2 regions of the Micromonospora sp. NBC_01638 genome follow, and region 2 is predicted to be linked to the other one. Evidence: riboswitches for the same ligand, from Rfam matches in the RefSeq annotation. Region 2 holds a riboswitch; the other holds the start of a gene.
The links. A riboswitch is a leader RNA that binds a small molecule or an ion and turns the genes downstream of it on or off. The one in region 2 is predicted to bind cobalamin.
Positions count from the first base shown of each region.

Region 1: it holds a riboswitch for cobalamin, as region 2 does, so the genes downstream of both, OG811_RS12395 (ABC transporter substrate-binding protein) here and OG811_RS31585 (prenyltransferase/squalene oxidase repeat-containing protein) in region 2, are expected to answer to the same signal.

Region 1 covers NZ_CP109273.1:2,610,263-2,617,973, forward strand. Annotated here, with positions in the region: gene mqnE (aminofutalosine synthase MqnE) at 1-910, shown strand, start outside; gene OG811_RS12375 (hypothetical protein) at 934-1,371, shown strand; gene OG811_RS12380 (DUF4229 domain-containing protein) at 1,444-1,752, shown strand; gene OG811_RS12385 (C39 family peptidase) at 1,838-3,175, opposite strand; gene OG811_RS12390 (M14 family zinc carboxypeptidase) at 3,387-5,264, shown strand; cobalamin riboswitch at 5,406-5,541, shown strand; gene OG811_RS12395 (ABC transporter substrate-binding protein) at 5,627-6,556, shown strand; gene OG811_RS12400 (FecCD family ABC transporter permease) at 6,570-7,667, shown strand.
Region 2 covers NZ_CP109273.1:6,802,863-6,810,573, reverse strand. Annotated here, with positions in the region: gene tsaD (tRNA (adenosine(37)-N6)-threonylcarbamoyltransferase complex transferase subunit TsaD) at 1-103, opposite strand, end outside; gene def (peptide deformylase) at 100-654, opposite strand; gene alaS (alanine--tRNA ligase) at 706-3,381, shown strand; gene OG811_RS31605 (Fur family transcriptional regulator) at 3,336-3,827, opposite strand; gene OG811_RS31600 (superoxide dismutase) at 3,938-4,552, shown strand; gene OG811_RS31595 (superoxide dismutase) at 4,559-4,819, shown strand; gene OG811_RS31590 (hypothetical protein) at 4,924-5,247, shown strand; gene OG811_RS31585 (prenyltransferase/squalene oxidase repeat-containing protein) at 5,248-6,681, opposite strand; cobalamin riboswitch at 6,785-6,908, opposite strand; cobalamin riboswitch at 6,961-7,091, shown strand; gene OG811_RS31580 (prenyltransferase/squalene oxidase repeat-containing protein) at 7,185-7,711, shown strand, end outside.

The DNA of each region.
Region 1 (7,711 bases), 2.8 Mb from region 2:
GCGCATCGACGAGGCGGTCCGCAAGGCCAAGGAGATGGAAGATGAGCAGCTCACCGAGCTGCACATCGTCAACGGTCTGCACCCCACGCTGCCCTGGCGTTACTACCCCAAGGTGCTGCGCGAGCTGAAGGCGGCGCTGCCGAACGTCAAGCTCAAGTGCTTCACGGCGACCGAGGTGCAGTGGTTCGAGAAGATCAGCGGTCTGAGTGCCGACGAGATCCTCGACGAGCTGATGGATGCCGGCCTGGAGTCGCTGACCGGCGGTGGCGCGGAGATCTTCGACTGGGAGGTCCGGCAGCACATCGTCGACCACGCCTGCCACTGGGAGGACTGGTCGCGGATCCACGCCCTGGCGCACGCCAAGGGCATGAAGACCCCGGCGACCATGCTGTACGGCCACATCGAGGAGCCCCGGCACCGGGTCGACCACGTGCTGCGGCTGCGGGAGTTGCAGGACGAGACCAACGGCTTCGCGGTCTTCATCCCGCTGCGCTACCAGCACGACTTCGTGGACTCGGCGGACGGCAAGATCCGTAACCGGATCCAGGCGCGCACCACGATGGCCTCGCCGGCCGAGTCGCTGAAGACGTTCGCCGTGTCCCGGCTGCTCTTCGACAACGTGCCGCACGTGAAGAACTTCTGGGTGATGCACGGGCTGTCGGTGGCCCAGCTCTCGCTGAACTTCGGCGTGGACGACCTGGACGGCTCGGTCGTCGAATACAAGATCACGCATGACGCCGACTCGTACGGCACCCCGAACACCATGCACCGCGACGACCTGCTGCACCTGATCTGGGACGCTGGCTTCCAGCCGGTCGAGCGGGACACCCGCTACAACGTGGTCCGGGAGTACGACAAGGCCCCGTCGCTGGCCGAGCGGCGCGCCGAGCCGCAGCAGGTCTGGGCCTGAACCACCACGTACCCTCGCAGTCGATGAGCGAGCAACGCGATTCTGAGCAGCAGGGCGGGTTTCCCCGTCGGGACGCCGAGGGGCGGATCCGTACCCTGGGCGATCTGCTCGGGGTGTGCCTGGCCGGCCTGGTCATCGGTGCGCTGGCGTTGGTGTTGTTCGACTGGGCGTTCGCCTCGATCGGCGCCGGCGATTTCGGGCACACCAACGGCTGGTTGGCGGTGATCCTGCCGGCCTGGCTGTTCTGGGACGATTTCCGCGCCTGGGAGTTCGGTGCGGCCCGGGTGCTGGCGGCGGTGGTCGCCGCCGCGGTCGGGGTGTTCGTCGGGCTGCTGATCGCCGGTCTGGCTGCCGGGTTGCCGCCGCTGCTGTCCGGCACGTTGGCGGCGGGGGCGTTCACCGTGGCGTACGCGACGGTCTGGTTCCCGGGCGTCCGCTGGCTGGCCCGTCGGACCGGCTGACCGCGACCGCCCGCCGGGCGGATCGACCCTCCCGCCGGCACGGTGGGCGACGGAGAGAACGGAGTGGTGCAGGTGAGCGCCGCGCTCAAGTACACGCTGGGCCGGATCGGGCTGTTCATCGCCGTGTTGGCGGCCCTCTGGCTTGTCGACATGAACGTGTTCCTGAAGCTGATGTTGGCGCTGGCCTTCTCTGCCGCGCTCTCCTTCTTCCTGCTGCGTGGCTGGCGGGACGAGATGGCCGAGGAGATGGCCAGCGCCGCCGAGCGCCGCCGCACCGAGAAGGAGCGCCTCCGCTCCGCCCTGGCCGGCGACGACGCCGAGGCCCCGCCCACCCCCACCAACCCGTCCACCCCCACCGAAGGCCCCGACCCCAAGCGTTGATCATGAAGTTATTGCCCGACACGCCGAGCGGTCGGGGCAATAACTTCATGATCAACCGGGGTGGGGGTGGGGGTGGGGGTGGGGGTTACCAGTTGGTGGAGCCGGGGACCTTGGGCCAGGGCTTACTGGTTGGCTTGATGAGGTATGCGACGCCGCCGGAGCCGCCGGAGACGCGGCCGCTGGCGTTGATCCGCTTGGTGCGCTGCCAGATCTGCTCGAACTGGGCGCGCTTGTAGACGTTGCGCACGACGTCGTTGCTGGACGAGGCGGGGTCGTTCACGATCACGTCGCCGTCGGCCGTGAAGCCGACCACCACGAAGAGGTGCCCGGAGGTGCCGTAGTTCGCCCCGTCCAGCTCGCTGGCGAGGAAGGACTGGCTGGTCACGACGGGGATGCCGGCGGCGATGAAGCGTTCCAGCTCGTCCAGGGAGTGCAGTCGGGTCACCCGAGCGTCCAGGCCGGGGAAGCTGGCCGCGTACGCGGTGTTGAACGGCCAGTTGCCGGCACCGTCGTACGCGTAGTCGAAGGTCATCCGGGCCGCGTGGTTGACGGTCGGGTCGGGGTAGGTCGGGTCCACCCAGGAGGTGTCGGCCGGGGACGGCTTGCGACCCCAGTATTCGACCACCATCTCCGTGGAGGTGGGTGAGCACCAGGCCTCGCCACCGCCGTCGTACTCGGGGTAGTGACCGGAGTGCACGTTCTGCGAGTAGCGCGGCACCGGCAGCTCGACGCCCCAGGCGATGTGTCCGGCGCTCGGCGTGACGGTGAACCGGTCCGGCACGGTGGAGCTCATCGCGCCGAGCATCCGGACCACCGGCGCGGCGGCCTGCCCGGGTGCCCGGTAGAGGGTCAGCCGCAGCTGGTACGACCGCAGCAGCACCCCGGCGGTGGCGTCGTCGATGCTGAAGGTGTCGGTCCAGATCGTCGACCAGGGATCGCCCTGCCGGTTGACGGTGGTCCGCTTGATGTCGCTGTCGCCGGACGCCCAGCGGCCCATGACGTACCACGGGGTCTGATCGCCGCTGGTGTAGTTGCCCTGCATCTCCACCTGGATCCAGGTGCCGGCGGGGGTCTCCGCGTTCCAGGAGGCGATCAGCTCGGTGGCGTCGAACCCGATCCGGGTCACCGGTGAGGTCCAGGTGCCGTACTCCCAGGTGCGGGTGGCGCCGGTGTGCGGGTCGGCGTACTCGGTGGTGCCGGCCGGTCGGGCCAGGGTGAGGCCCGCTCGGGCGCCGGGCACGACGCGGGTGCCGGCGCGGCTGCCCCGGTGCCAGTCGGCGGGCCCGGACCAGTCCTGGAAGGTGATCTGCTCGTCGTGAGTGGCGGCGGGCGGGCGGGCCGCCGTCGCGGGTGCGGTGGTGGCGAGCAGGGTGAGCGCGGTGACGCCGGCGAGGGCGGCCGCGCGCAGGCGGGATCTGACCATGAGTGCTCCGCGGTGTCGAGAGGGGCATCGTCGCTGGTCAGTTTCCCGCTTGGCGGGAAGTTTCGCCAGGGGTGGCCGGGTGGAAAAAACTTGCCGCCGGGATGATCGGCTCGGGATGCATTAGGCAACGATCAATATTGATATGACCATGTGGCAGGTGGTGAAGTGTCCTTCACCGAGCGGGATCTCCCGCCCATCGAGGAGGTAGTCCATGGCCCTCCGCACGCCCATCCCTCTCCGCCGCGTCCTGGTGCTCGCCGTCGTCACCGGGCTGGGAATCGTCACCGTCGCCGCCGGTCCGGTCGCCGCCCGACCGGCACCGGACCGCACCGCAGAGCCGGCCGCCGCCAGCTACCGGGTGCTCGGGCCCCGGACCCTCGCCGATCGCAACGCGGTGGCCCGCACCGGAGCCGCCATCGACTACTCCGAACACGGAGTCCTGCACATCTCGGCCACCGCGGGTGAGGCCGCCGCGATCGGCAAGCTCGGCTTCCGACTCGAACCGCTCGCCCCACCGCCCAACGCCGAGCGCGGCGCCGGCGAGATGGGCACGCTGGCCTTCCCGCCCGCCGACTCCAACTACCACGACTACGCGGAACTGACCGCCGTCGTGAACCAGGTCGTCGCCGACCATCCGGCGATCGCCCGCAAGATCAGCATCGGTTCGTCGTACGAGGGCCGCGACCTGATGGCGGTGAAGATCTCCGACAACGTCGGCACCGACGAGAACGAACCGGAGATCCTGTTCAACTCCCAACAGCACGCCCGTGAGCACCTGACCGTCGAGATGGCGATCTACCTGCTCAACCTCTTCACCGACAGCTACGGCGGCGACTCCCGGATCACCAACATCGTCAACAGCCGGGAGATCTGGATCGTGCCGACGGTCAACCCGGACGGCAGCGAGTACGACATCGCCACCGGGTCGTACCGGTCCTGGCGCAAGAACCGTCAGCCCAACAGCGGCTCGTCCAATGTCGGCACCGACCTGAACCGCAACTGGTCCTACAACTGGGGTTGCTGCGGCGGCTCGTCGGGCACCACCTCGTCGGAGACCTACCGTGGCCCGTCGGCGTTCTCCGCACCCGAGACGCAGGCACTGCGCAACTTCGTCAACGGCCGGGTGGTCGGTGGCGTGCAGCAGATCAAGGCCAACATCGACTTCCACACGTACTCGCAGTTGGTGCTCTGGCCGTACGGCTACACCACCGCGAACACCGCGACGGGGATGAACGCGGACCAGTACAACACCTTCGCCACCATCGGCCAGCAGATGGCGGCCACCAACAACTACACACCGGAGCAGTCCAGCGACCTCTACATCACCGACGGGGACAGCCTCGACTGGATGTGGGCCACCCACAACATCTGGGCGTACACCTTCGAGATGTATCCCGGTTCGTCCGGCGGCGGCGGCTTCTACCCGCCCGACGAGGTGATCCCCGCGCAGACCTCGCGCAACCGGGAGGCGGTGCTGCTGCTCAGCGAGTACGCCGACTGCCCGTACCGGGCCATCGGCAAGCAGGCGCAGTACTGCGGCGGTGGTGGTGGCACCACGGTCTGGTCGGACACCTTCGAAACCGCCACCGGCTGGACCATCAACCCGTCCGGCACCGACACCGCCACGGCCGGGGCGTGGGAACGGGGCGCCGCCCAGGCGACCACCTCCTCGGGCGCCAAGCAGCTCACCCCGTACGCCGGTGCCAACGACCTGGTCACCGGCGGGCTCGCCGGTTCGGCGGCTGGTGACTACGACGTCGATGGCGGCGTGACCAGCGCCCGGTCCCCGGCGGTGACCCTGCCGTCGTCCGGCACGCTGACCCTCTCCCTGGCCTGGTACCTGGCGCACGGCTCGAACGCCTCGTCGGCGGACTACCTGCGGGTGAGCGTGGTGCACAACGGCGGCACCACAGCGCTGCTCACCCAGGCCGGCGCGGCGACCAACCGCAACGGCAGCTGGGCGGTGGCGAACCTCAACCTCACCCCGTACGCCGGCCAGTCGGTACGCATCCTCGTCGAGGCGGCGGACGCCTCCGGAGCCAGCCTGGTGGAGGCGGCTGTGGACAACGTCACCATCACCTCCTCCTGATCGGGTGGGGCCCCGTCCCACCCCCCGACAGGGCCCCACCCCCCTCCCACCCCCTCCCGCCCCCTCTCCCCGCGCTGATCTAGGGCATATTGTCGTGATCTGAGATCAACTCACGCCGATATGCCCTAGATCAACAGGCTGGTCTCAGCGATGCGCTACCGTCTTAGCGACCAGTCCGCAGCGAAGCCGGTGCGAAACCCGGCGCTGTCCCGCAACTGTGATGCCCCACCGACGGTGGGGACGAGCCAGGTCGCCTGCGGATCGGTCGCGAAACGCGCTCTCGAGGAAGGGCGCCTCGTGGGCGGGCGTACGAAAGTCCCTGTCGGCGAAGCACCACACTCCTCGACCGACAGGAGGCCCCCATGTTCAGACGTACACCTCGGCTCTTCGCCGCAACCCTCGCGGTCGCCGCGCTCGTCCTCGGCGCCTGCGCCGAGAAGGCCGACGACCAGCCGAGCGCGGGCACCGCAGCCGCCGCCTACCCGGTGACGGTCGGTGCGCTCACCCTCGACAAGCGCCCCGAGAAGATCGTCTCGCTGGCGCCCACCGCCACCGAGATCCTCTTCGCGATCGGTGCCGGCCCGCAGGTGAGCGCCGTCGACGACCAGTCCAACTACCCGGCCGACGCGCCCAAGACCGACCTCTCCGGTTTCCAACCGAACGCCGAGGCGATCGCCGGCAAAAACCCCGACCTGGTGGTGCTCTCCGACGATCGGAACAAAATCGTCGAGCAGCTCGGCAAGCTGAAGATCCCGGTCTACCTGACCCCGGCGGCGACCACCCTGGACGACTCGTATCGGCAGATCACCGAGCTGGGCACGCTGACCGGGCACGCCGACCAGGCCACCGACGTCGCCACCCGGATGAAGGACGACATCGCCAAGCTGGTCAAGGACCTGCCGCAGCGCACCGAGAAGCTCACGTACTTCCACGAGCTGGGTCCGGAGCTGTACAGCGCCACCAGCAAGACCTTCATCGGCTCGCTCTACAGCCAGGCCGGTCTGACCAACATCGCCGACCCCGCTGACGCGGACGGCAAGAACGCTGGCTACCCGCAGCTGTCCCAGGAGTTCATCGTCAACGCCGACCCGGACTTCGTCTTCCTGGCCGACTCCAAGTGCTGCCAGCAGAACGCCGACTCGGTCAAGGCGCGCAGCGGCTGGGCCGGGCTCACCGCGGTGAAGAACAACCAGGTCGTCACGCTGGACGACGACATCGCCTCCCGCTGGGGTCCGCGGGTCGTGGACCTGCTCCGGGTCATCATCGACGCGGTAGCCAAGGTGCCCGCGTGACCGTCTTCCCTCGGTGACCGGGTCACTGTCCGTGGCCCGGTCCGCCGGGCCACAGTCGGTGGCCCGGCCTGCCGGGGTACGCCTGGGCTGGCTGGTCGCCGGGGTGTTCGCGGTGCTCGTCGCGCTCGTCGCCGGGGTGTCGCTCGGCCCGGTGAGCCTGCCACCGGGCAGCGTCGCCGCCGAGCTGCTCAACCTGATTCCGGGGTTGCACCTCGACAGCGGGCTGTCCGAGCGGGAGATCGCGATCGTCACCGAGCTGCGCCTGCCCCGGGTGGTGCTGGGTCTGCTCGTCGGCGGCCTGCTCGCCCTCGCCGGCGGCTGCTACCAGGGCGTGTTCCGCAACCCGCTGGCCGACCCGTACCTGCTCGGTGTGGCCGCCGGCGCGGGCCTCGCGGTGACCGCGGTGATCGCCCTCGGCGGCGCCGGCCGGCAGGGCGCGATCTCCGGGCTGCCGATGACCATCCCGCTGGCCGCGTTCGCCGGTTCGCTGCTCGCCGTGACGATGACCTATGTGCTCGGCGCGGCCGGCGGGCGGAGCGGCTCACCGGCGATGCTGATCCTGGCCGGGGTGGCGGTCTCCGCGTTCCTCTCCGCCGGGCAGACGTACCTGCTGCAACGACACTCCGACAGCATCCAGCCGGTCTACTCCTGGCTGCTCGGCCGGCTGGCCACCGCCGGCTGGCACGACGTGCTGCTGGTGCTGCCGTACGCCGCGTTGACCACCGTGGTGGTGCTGCTGCACCGCCGCGAGCTGGACGTCCTCGCGGTCGGCGACGACGAGGCGAGGAGCCTGGGCCTGCACCCGCAGCGCACCCGCTACCTGCTGATCGCCGCCGCTTCCCTGGGCACCGCGGCGGCGGTCTCCGCGACCGGCCTGATCGGCTTTGTCGGCATCATCGTGCCGCACACCGTCCGGCTGCTCGCGGGGTCGAGTTACCGGGTGATCCTGCCGTTGTCGCTGCTGTTCGGCGGCGCGTTCCTGGCGCTGACCGACGTGGTGGCCCGCACGGCCGCCGCCCCGGCTGAGGTGCCGATCGGAGTGGTGACCGCCCTACTGGGCGGCCCGTTCTTCGTCCTCGTGCTGCGGACCGCCCGGCGGGTGCTCACGTGAGCCCCGAGACTGCCGCTGGTCCGTCCGCTGTCGGCCGGTTTGTC
Region 2 (7,711 bases):
CGTCCATGCTCGTGGCGAGCGCGTCACCGAGCAGGACGCCGTCGGCGACGATGCCGACGCCGGTCTCGTCGCAGGACGTCTCGATGCCCAGGACGACCGTCACGCCTCGGTGCCCTGGTGGACGCCAGCGCCGACGCCGGGGTGTTCGGCGCTGGCCGCGAGGAGGTGTTTGCGCAGTTTGACGGGCAGCCGGTCGACGTAGGCGAGGCCGTCGAGGTGGTCGACCTCGTGCTGGAAGCATCGGGCGAGGGTGCCGGTGCCGTCCAAGTGGATGGGCTCGCCGTGCAGGTCGACGCCGGTGACGGCGGCGGTGGCGGCTCGGGCCAGGTCGGCACGTTGCCCCGGCACGGACAGGCAGCCCTCGGAGTCGATCACTAGTTCCCGCTGTTCGGGCAGGTGCAGCACCGGGTTGATCACGTGGGCGATGGTGTGGGTGTTGGTGGCGTCGGGGCAGTCGACGACGAAGATCCGGGCGTCGACGCCGATCTGGTTGGCGGCGAGGCCGACCCCGTTGGCGGCGTACATGCTGACGAACATGTCGTCGACGAGCGCGGCGAGCGCGTCGTTGAACACGGTCACCGGGGTGCACCGGCGGTGCAGGACCGGGGTGCCGTAACGGGTGATCGGTCGCGGGGTGCCGACATGCCTCTCCATAGCTGCCCATATTATGCAATTGCAAAACTATGGCAGTAGGGGAGTGGTCTGGTGCGGACGGCGGAGATCAAGCGGCGGTACCTCGCGCACTTCGAGGCGAATGGCCACACCGTGGTGCCGTCCGCTCCGCTGCCCGCCATCAGCGACCCGAACCTGTTGTTCGTCAATGCCGGCATGGTGCAGTTCGTGCCGTATTTCCTGGGTCAGCAGACTCCCGCGTACCAGCGGGCGGTGAGTGTGCAGAAGTGCATCCGCACGCCGGACATCGACGAGGTCGGTAAGACCAGCCGGCACGGCACGTTCTTCCAGATGAACGGCAACTTCTCCTTCGGTGACTACTTCAAGGCCGGCGCGATCCCCCTCGCCTGGGACCTGGTCACGAAGTCGCAGGCCGACGGCGGGTACGGGCTGGACCCGGAACGTGTCTGGCCGACGGTGTACCTCGACGACGACGAGGCGTACGAGATCTGGCGGTCGGTGGGGGTGCCGCCCGAGCGGATCGTCCGTCGGGGCAAGGCGGACAACTTTTGGTCGATGGGGATTCCCGGGCCGTGCGGTCCGTGCTCGGAGTTGTTCTACGACCGGGGCCCGGAGTACGGCCGGGAGGGTGGCCCGGCGGTCGACGAGGACCGCTACATGGAGTTCTGGAACCTCGTCTTCATGCAGTTCGAGCGGGGCCCGGGCACGACCAAGGACGACTACCCGATCCTGGGCGACCTGCCGGCGAAAAACATCGACACCGGCATGGGCCTGGAGCGGATGGCCTCGATCCTGCAGGGTGTGGACAACCTTTACGAGATCGACGAGGTCCGGCCGATCCTGGCGCGGGCGGCCGAGCTGACCGGGAAGCGGTACGGCGCGCACTCCGGGCATGTGGCGAGTGAGTCGCACCCGGACGACGTGCGGCTGCGGGTGATCGCGGATCACGTGCGGACGGCGTTGATGCTGATCGGCGACGGGGTGACTCCGTCGAATGAGGGTCGCGGGTACGTGCTGCGTCGGATCATGCGCCGGGCGATCCGGTCGATCCGGCTGCTGGGCTGGCAGGATCGGGCGCTGCCCGAGTTGCTGCCGGTGGCCCGGGACTGCATGGCCCCGTCGTACCCGGAGCTGGCGAGCGACTTCGACCGGATCGCGGATTACGCGTACGCGGAGGAGGAGGCGTTCCTGTCCACCCTGCGTGCCGGCACGACGATCCTGGACACGGCGATCGCCGAGACCCGCACGGCGGGTGGCTCCGCGTTGTCCGGGGCGAAGGTGTTCCAGCTGCACGACACGTACGGTTTTCCGATCGATCTGACTCTGGAGATCGCCGCCGAGCAGGGTTTCGCTGTCGACGACGAGGGTTTCCGCCGGCTGATGGCCGACCAGCGGACTCGGGCGAAGGCGGACGCGCAGGCGCGCAAGGCGGGGCACGTCGACCTGTCCGCCTACCGCCGAGTGCTCGACACGCACGGGCCTACCGACTGGCAGGCGTACCAGACCCTCGACACCGAGTCGACCGTCCTCGGCCTCCTGAGCAGCGGCGGAACGCCGCTTGACGTCGCCGCGCCGGGTGAGATCGTCGGTGTGTTCCTCGACCGGACCCCGTTCTACGCGGAGTCCGGCGGCCAGCACGCGGACGCCGGGATCCTCACCGGCGACAACGTTCGGGCCGACGTGCTCGACGTCCAACGACCGATCAAGGGTCTCGTCGTCCACCAGGTCCGCATCGCCGATGGCACCCTCGCCGTCGGCGACCAGATTCACGCGGCGGTCGACCCGCAGTGGCGACTCGGCGCCCGGCAGGCCCACTCCGGCACCCACGTCGTGCACGCCGCACTGCGGCACGTCCTCGGACCGAGCGCGTTGCAGTCCGGCTCGTTCAACCGCCCCGGCTACCTCCGGCTCGACTTCTCCGCGCCGAGCGGTCTCTCGCCGGCCACCCGCAGCGAGGTCGAGGAGGTGGCCAACCTCGCGATCCGCGACGACCTGCCGGTCCACGCCCGATACATGCCCCTGCCCGAAGCCCGGCAGCTCGGCGCGCTCGCCCTGTTCGGCGAGACCTACGACGACACCGTCCGCGTCGTCGACATCGGCGGCGAATGGTCCCGCGAACTCTGCGGCGGCACCCACGTCGACCGGTCCGCCCAGATCGGGGCCCTCGCCATCACCTCCGAGTCCTCCGTCGGCGCCGGACAGCGCCGCGTCGAGGCCGCCACCGGCATCGGCGCCTTCCGCTACCTGGCCCGCGAACGGGATCTGGTCACCACCCTCGCCGACCAGCTCCGCGCCCCACGGGAGGAACTGCCCGATCGCATCACCGCACTGGTCAGCCGAGCCAAGGCCGCCGAGCGCCGGGCCGAACAGCTTCAACTCCAGCTCACCCGAGCCCAGGCCCGAACCGTGGCCGCCAACGCCGAGGACATCGCCGGAACCGCGTACGCGGTCAGCACCGACACCGCCGACGGTGACCCCCGCCAACTCGCCGAGCTGATCCGGCGAGAACTACCGCAGGACCGTCCCGGGGTCGTGGTGGTCGCGCCCACGTCGAACGGCACGATGCGACTCGTCGTAGCGGTCAACGACGAGGCGGCCAATCGCGGCACGTCGGCCGTACACCTGGTCAAGACCGCCCTCGGCGGGCGCGGCGGCGGCAATGCCAGCCTCGCCCAGGGCGGCCAGCCAGGGGGACGGCCGGATCAGGTCGTCGATCTGGTGCGGGACCTGCTGCGCTCAGTCGGCTGAACGGCGTATCCGGGACGTGGCGCGTCTTCGCAGCAGGTGTCGCACCGCCCATAGACCACCACGCCGCTGGAGCGCCCCGCCGGGTCGGTGCTGAAACCGGCCGCGCCGGCCGCCTGCACCGCAGTGAGTACCGCCGCAGGCGAGATGTGGCAGATTCGCTCGCAGTTGGTGCAGACGGCGTGGTGCTGCGGGTGGTCGGCGAACCCGTAGGTCATCGCTGCGCTGACCGGCACCGCGTGCAACTCTCCCAGCTCGGTCAGGTGCATCAGCACGCGGTGCACCGTCGTCAGGTCGACCCGCAGACCGTTGCGCCGGACGTGTTCGTGGACCTGTGCGGCGCTCAGGTGTGGCCGGTCGGGCGGGGCTTCCACGAGCACTGTCAGCACCGCCTGCCGGGCCAGCGTCTGACGCAGTCCTCGCTCACGCAGCCGGTCCAGAGCCGCCACCACCCGATCCGATGCTTCTGTGATCAATCACGTCCCCTAACGACATCCGCGCCCTTGTTGCAAGATAATGGCAACAGCCACACTAAGGCAGCACTGAGAGGACGTACCCCATGGCCGTGTACAACCTGCCCGACCTGCCCTACGACTACGGCGCACTCGAGCCCGCCATGTCCGGCGAGATCCTGGAGCTGCACCACGACAAGCACCACGCCGCGTACGTCAAGGGCGCCAACGACGGGCTCGACCGGCTCGCCGAGGCCCGCGACAAGGGCGACTACTCGACGCTTGTCGGGTTGGAGAAGACGCTCGCGTTCAACCTGTCCGGGCACGTCCTGCACTCGATCTTCTGGAACAACCTGTCCCCGGACGGCGGCGACCGCCCCGACGGTGAGCTGGCGGCGGCCATCGACGAGCACTTCGGCTCCTTCGACGGCTTCGCCGGGCAGTTGTCCGCGGCGACGAAGGGCGTGCAGGGTTCCGGCTGGGGTGTCCTGGCCTGGGAGCCGCTGAGCCAGCGGTTGATCGTGGAGCAGGTCTACGATCACCACGGCAACGTCGGGCAGGGCTCTACCCCGGTCCTGGTGTTCGACGCCTGGGAGCACGCCTACTACCTGCAGTACCGCAACGTCCGCCCGGACTACGTGGATCGGCTGTGGAACCTGGTCAACTGGACCGACGTCACCGCCCGCTTCGACGCCGCCCGCGCCGCCACCCCGAAGATCTGATCCGGCATGAGTGGGTATACCCCGCAGGCGGCGGAGATCGTCCAGCGGGCCGCTGGCGTCATCGCGGCCAAACACCGCGGTGACCTCGCGGGCGCGGAGGCCCTGATGTCGGCGTTCGGCTCCGAGCAGGCCCGCACGCTCGGGTTCTACCTGTTGGCGGATCTGGCGCTCGGTCTGGTCAAGGCGCAGAGCGGCCAGTCGATGAACGACCTGGTCCGGGAACTGTCCCTGCTGCTGGCCGACACCGCCCAGTCGCCACCAGCTTGACCGTCTGCGGGGCCCCGCAGATCTGCGGGGCCCCGCGGGGCGCTGTAGCTTCCCCATCGCCCGTCGGGAGACGGCCCATGCGCAGGAAGATCGACCACCTGGTCATGACGATCGACGGCCGGGAGGTGGCTGTCCTTGCCGTCGCGGACTTCAACCGCCTCGATGCCTGCCGCCGGCAGCTCGGCGCGAGCGAAGCCCAGGCGCACCAGCTTCGCCAGCAACTGCACGATGCCCGGCGTCGCCTCGCCCGCCTGGAGGGCCGCCTCGCCGGGGCCTCCAACCTCGAAGCACCCGCCCGAGACTCAGGGGTGCGCGTCCTCGCCCTGCCGACCCTGTCGACGATTCGTGCGGGTAGCCGGTCCGACGTTGACGTAACCAGCGGCCGGCTCACCCGCTGCCGCTGGTCACGTCGACGCGACGCAGGTTGATCAGACGCCGTAGCGCAGGTAGATGGTGTCGCCGACGGTCACTGTCGTGCCGCGGGTCGCGGTGACCGGGGTGCCGCCGTCGCGGGACACCGTCCAGGTGGAGGAGCCGCTGTTGGCCAGGCCGTTGATCGAGGTGATGGTGCCGGTGCCGCTGGTCGGGTTGAGGGCGGTGACGCAGCCGCTGGGGGCGGCTGCGCCGATGGCGGCGTCCAGCACGGCGCCGAGGGTGGTGGTGGTGGCGGTCGGCGTGAGGGTGACCGCGCACGGCTTGATGCTGCCGCTGCTGTTGTCGATGATCACGGCGAGCCGGGTGGCGGTGCCGGCGGTGAATCCGCTCGCCGCGACCCAGGTGGGCGCGCCGGCGGTGACCGGGGTCGGGGGAGCGGCGGTGTAGCCCGCGCCAGCCAGGGCCCGCACCGCGTCGATCGAGGCGTACGCCGATGGGGTGGTGTTGGTGGTGAGGTACTTGAACCCGCCGCCGGTGAGCTGCTGCGCGCGGAGGAAGTCGATCGGGGTCTTACCGGCGGTGGTGGTGAAGTCGGTGCCCTGGCTGGGAATGCCGCAGGCGTTGAGCCCGGAGACGGCCCAGGCGTTGGAGTCGGTGTTGACGCCGAACATCGAGGTGAAGGCACCCGAGGAGTTGACGAGCTTGCCCTTGAGGAAGTTCTTCGCCTGGACGATGTCGGTGTCGGTGTTGGGAACGCCGGCGACGCAGAGGGCGGCCATGGCGGCGCCGGTCATGTCGATGTCGCTGGCGGCGGCGAGTTGGGTGGGGTTGCCCTCGGCCTGGGTGAAGGTCCAGCCGCCGTCGTTGTGCTGGTTGTTGCGGATCCGGGTGACCGACAGGTCGAGCAGCGCCTGCGGTACGCGGGCGGCACCGGTCTGGGTCTTCGCGCCGGCCAGGGCGAGGGTGGCGAAGATGGTGCCGTTGACGTTGGCCGGCGGGCCGTAGTAGCCGGCCGAGCCGGTCTGCCAGTAGGCGATGGTGTCGGCGATCAGGTTGCGGGCGGGCGAGACGCGAGCGGGGTCGATGCCGGCGGCGTAGGCGTTCAGGACGCCGCGCTCGTAGTCGGTCACGACGGGAGAAGTGCTCGGCCAGGACGCGGCCGAGAGTTGGTTGCGGTACACGGTGCGGGCGTTCTTGGTCGTGTCGCCGGAGGGATAGACGTCCACGGCCGCGACACCGGCGGGGGCGAACGCACTGAACGCCCACTCGTTCGACAGCCCGCCGCTGGCGTAGCTGCCGTCGGTGGCCTGCAGGGTGCGCAGGTAGGCGACGCCGTTGGTCTTGGCGGTGGCGATCTGTGCCGCCGTCGAGGTCGCGGCGGCCGGTGCGGCCCCTGCCGCGACCGCGACGACGGTGGCGATCAGCGCAGCGGCGGGAACGGCCGCGAGACGTCTCCGGCGACTGCCGGAGGAAAGGCGCGAGGACATCAGGTCTCCTTGGGGTACGGGGCACGACTGCCTCGACCCGGGACCCAGCGGAAGAGCCGGCGGAGCGGGGCGGGCCGGCCGCAGGACGCGTGGGACGGATACCGCAGGTGCTGCGTCACCACGTGGGTAGTCGGGCTCGGGACGGGTGAACCGTCCTCACCGTTGCGCGTCAGCCCCGGATTCCCACCGGGTTCCCCCACGCGATGACGCGGTCACGGTATGGGAGGAAAGCCCTACCGCGCGCTGTTAGGTAGATGACACGTCCTCGCGTTGACGAGGTGGTTGCTGCTGTGGTCCGATGACCGCGATCCAGCAGTCAGGGGAAGCCGGTCAAAGTCCGGCGCTGGCCCGCAGCCGTAGGTCCCGTTTCGGGACGAGTCGGATTACCTGGCTGGATAGTGCACCGCAGCGCCGTCGAGGTACACGGCGCGGAGCCAGATTTCCGGGACTTGTCCTCGGGGTCCGCGTCCGCGCCTGCGCCGCTACCCCCTGAGAGAGTCGCCATGTCCCCACTGGTCAGTCGAACGTCGCGGAGTTCCGCGCCGTGGTTGGCGTTGGTCGCCGCGGTGACGCTCGGCGCGTTGGCGCTGGTGGTGCCGACCCGTGCGGCGCTCGCCGATCCACTGGAGTCCTGCACCCCGACCCAGGGCGCTGTCGTCGCGGTCGACTTCGGCGCGTGGGGCGGGCCGTTGCTGCGGGGCTGCGACGCCACCCCGACCACCGGTCTGGACCTGCTGCACGAGGCGGGCTTCACCACGACCGGCACCGCTCACGACGGGCCCGGGTTCATCTGCCGGATCGGCTCGCCCGACTTCGACGCCGGCGCCGAGCACCCGACGCCGGCCGACGAGGCGTGCCAGCTGACGCCGCCGGCGACGGCCTACTGGTCCTACTGGATCGCCCCGGCCGGGCAGGACCACTGGACCTACAGTCCACTCGGCGCGATGTCGCAGCGACCGGGCCCGGGTGAGGTCGAGGCGTGGGTCTTCGGCGGCACCGACATCGGTGGCACCACCGGCGCACCGAGCTT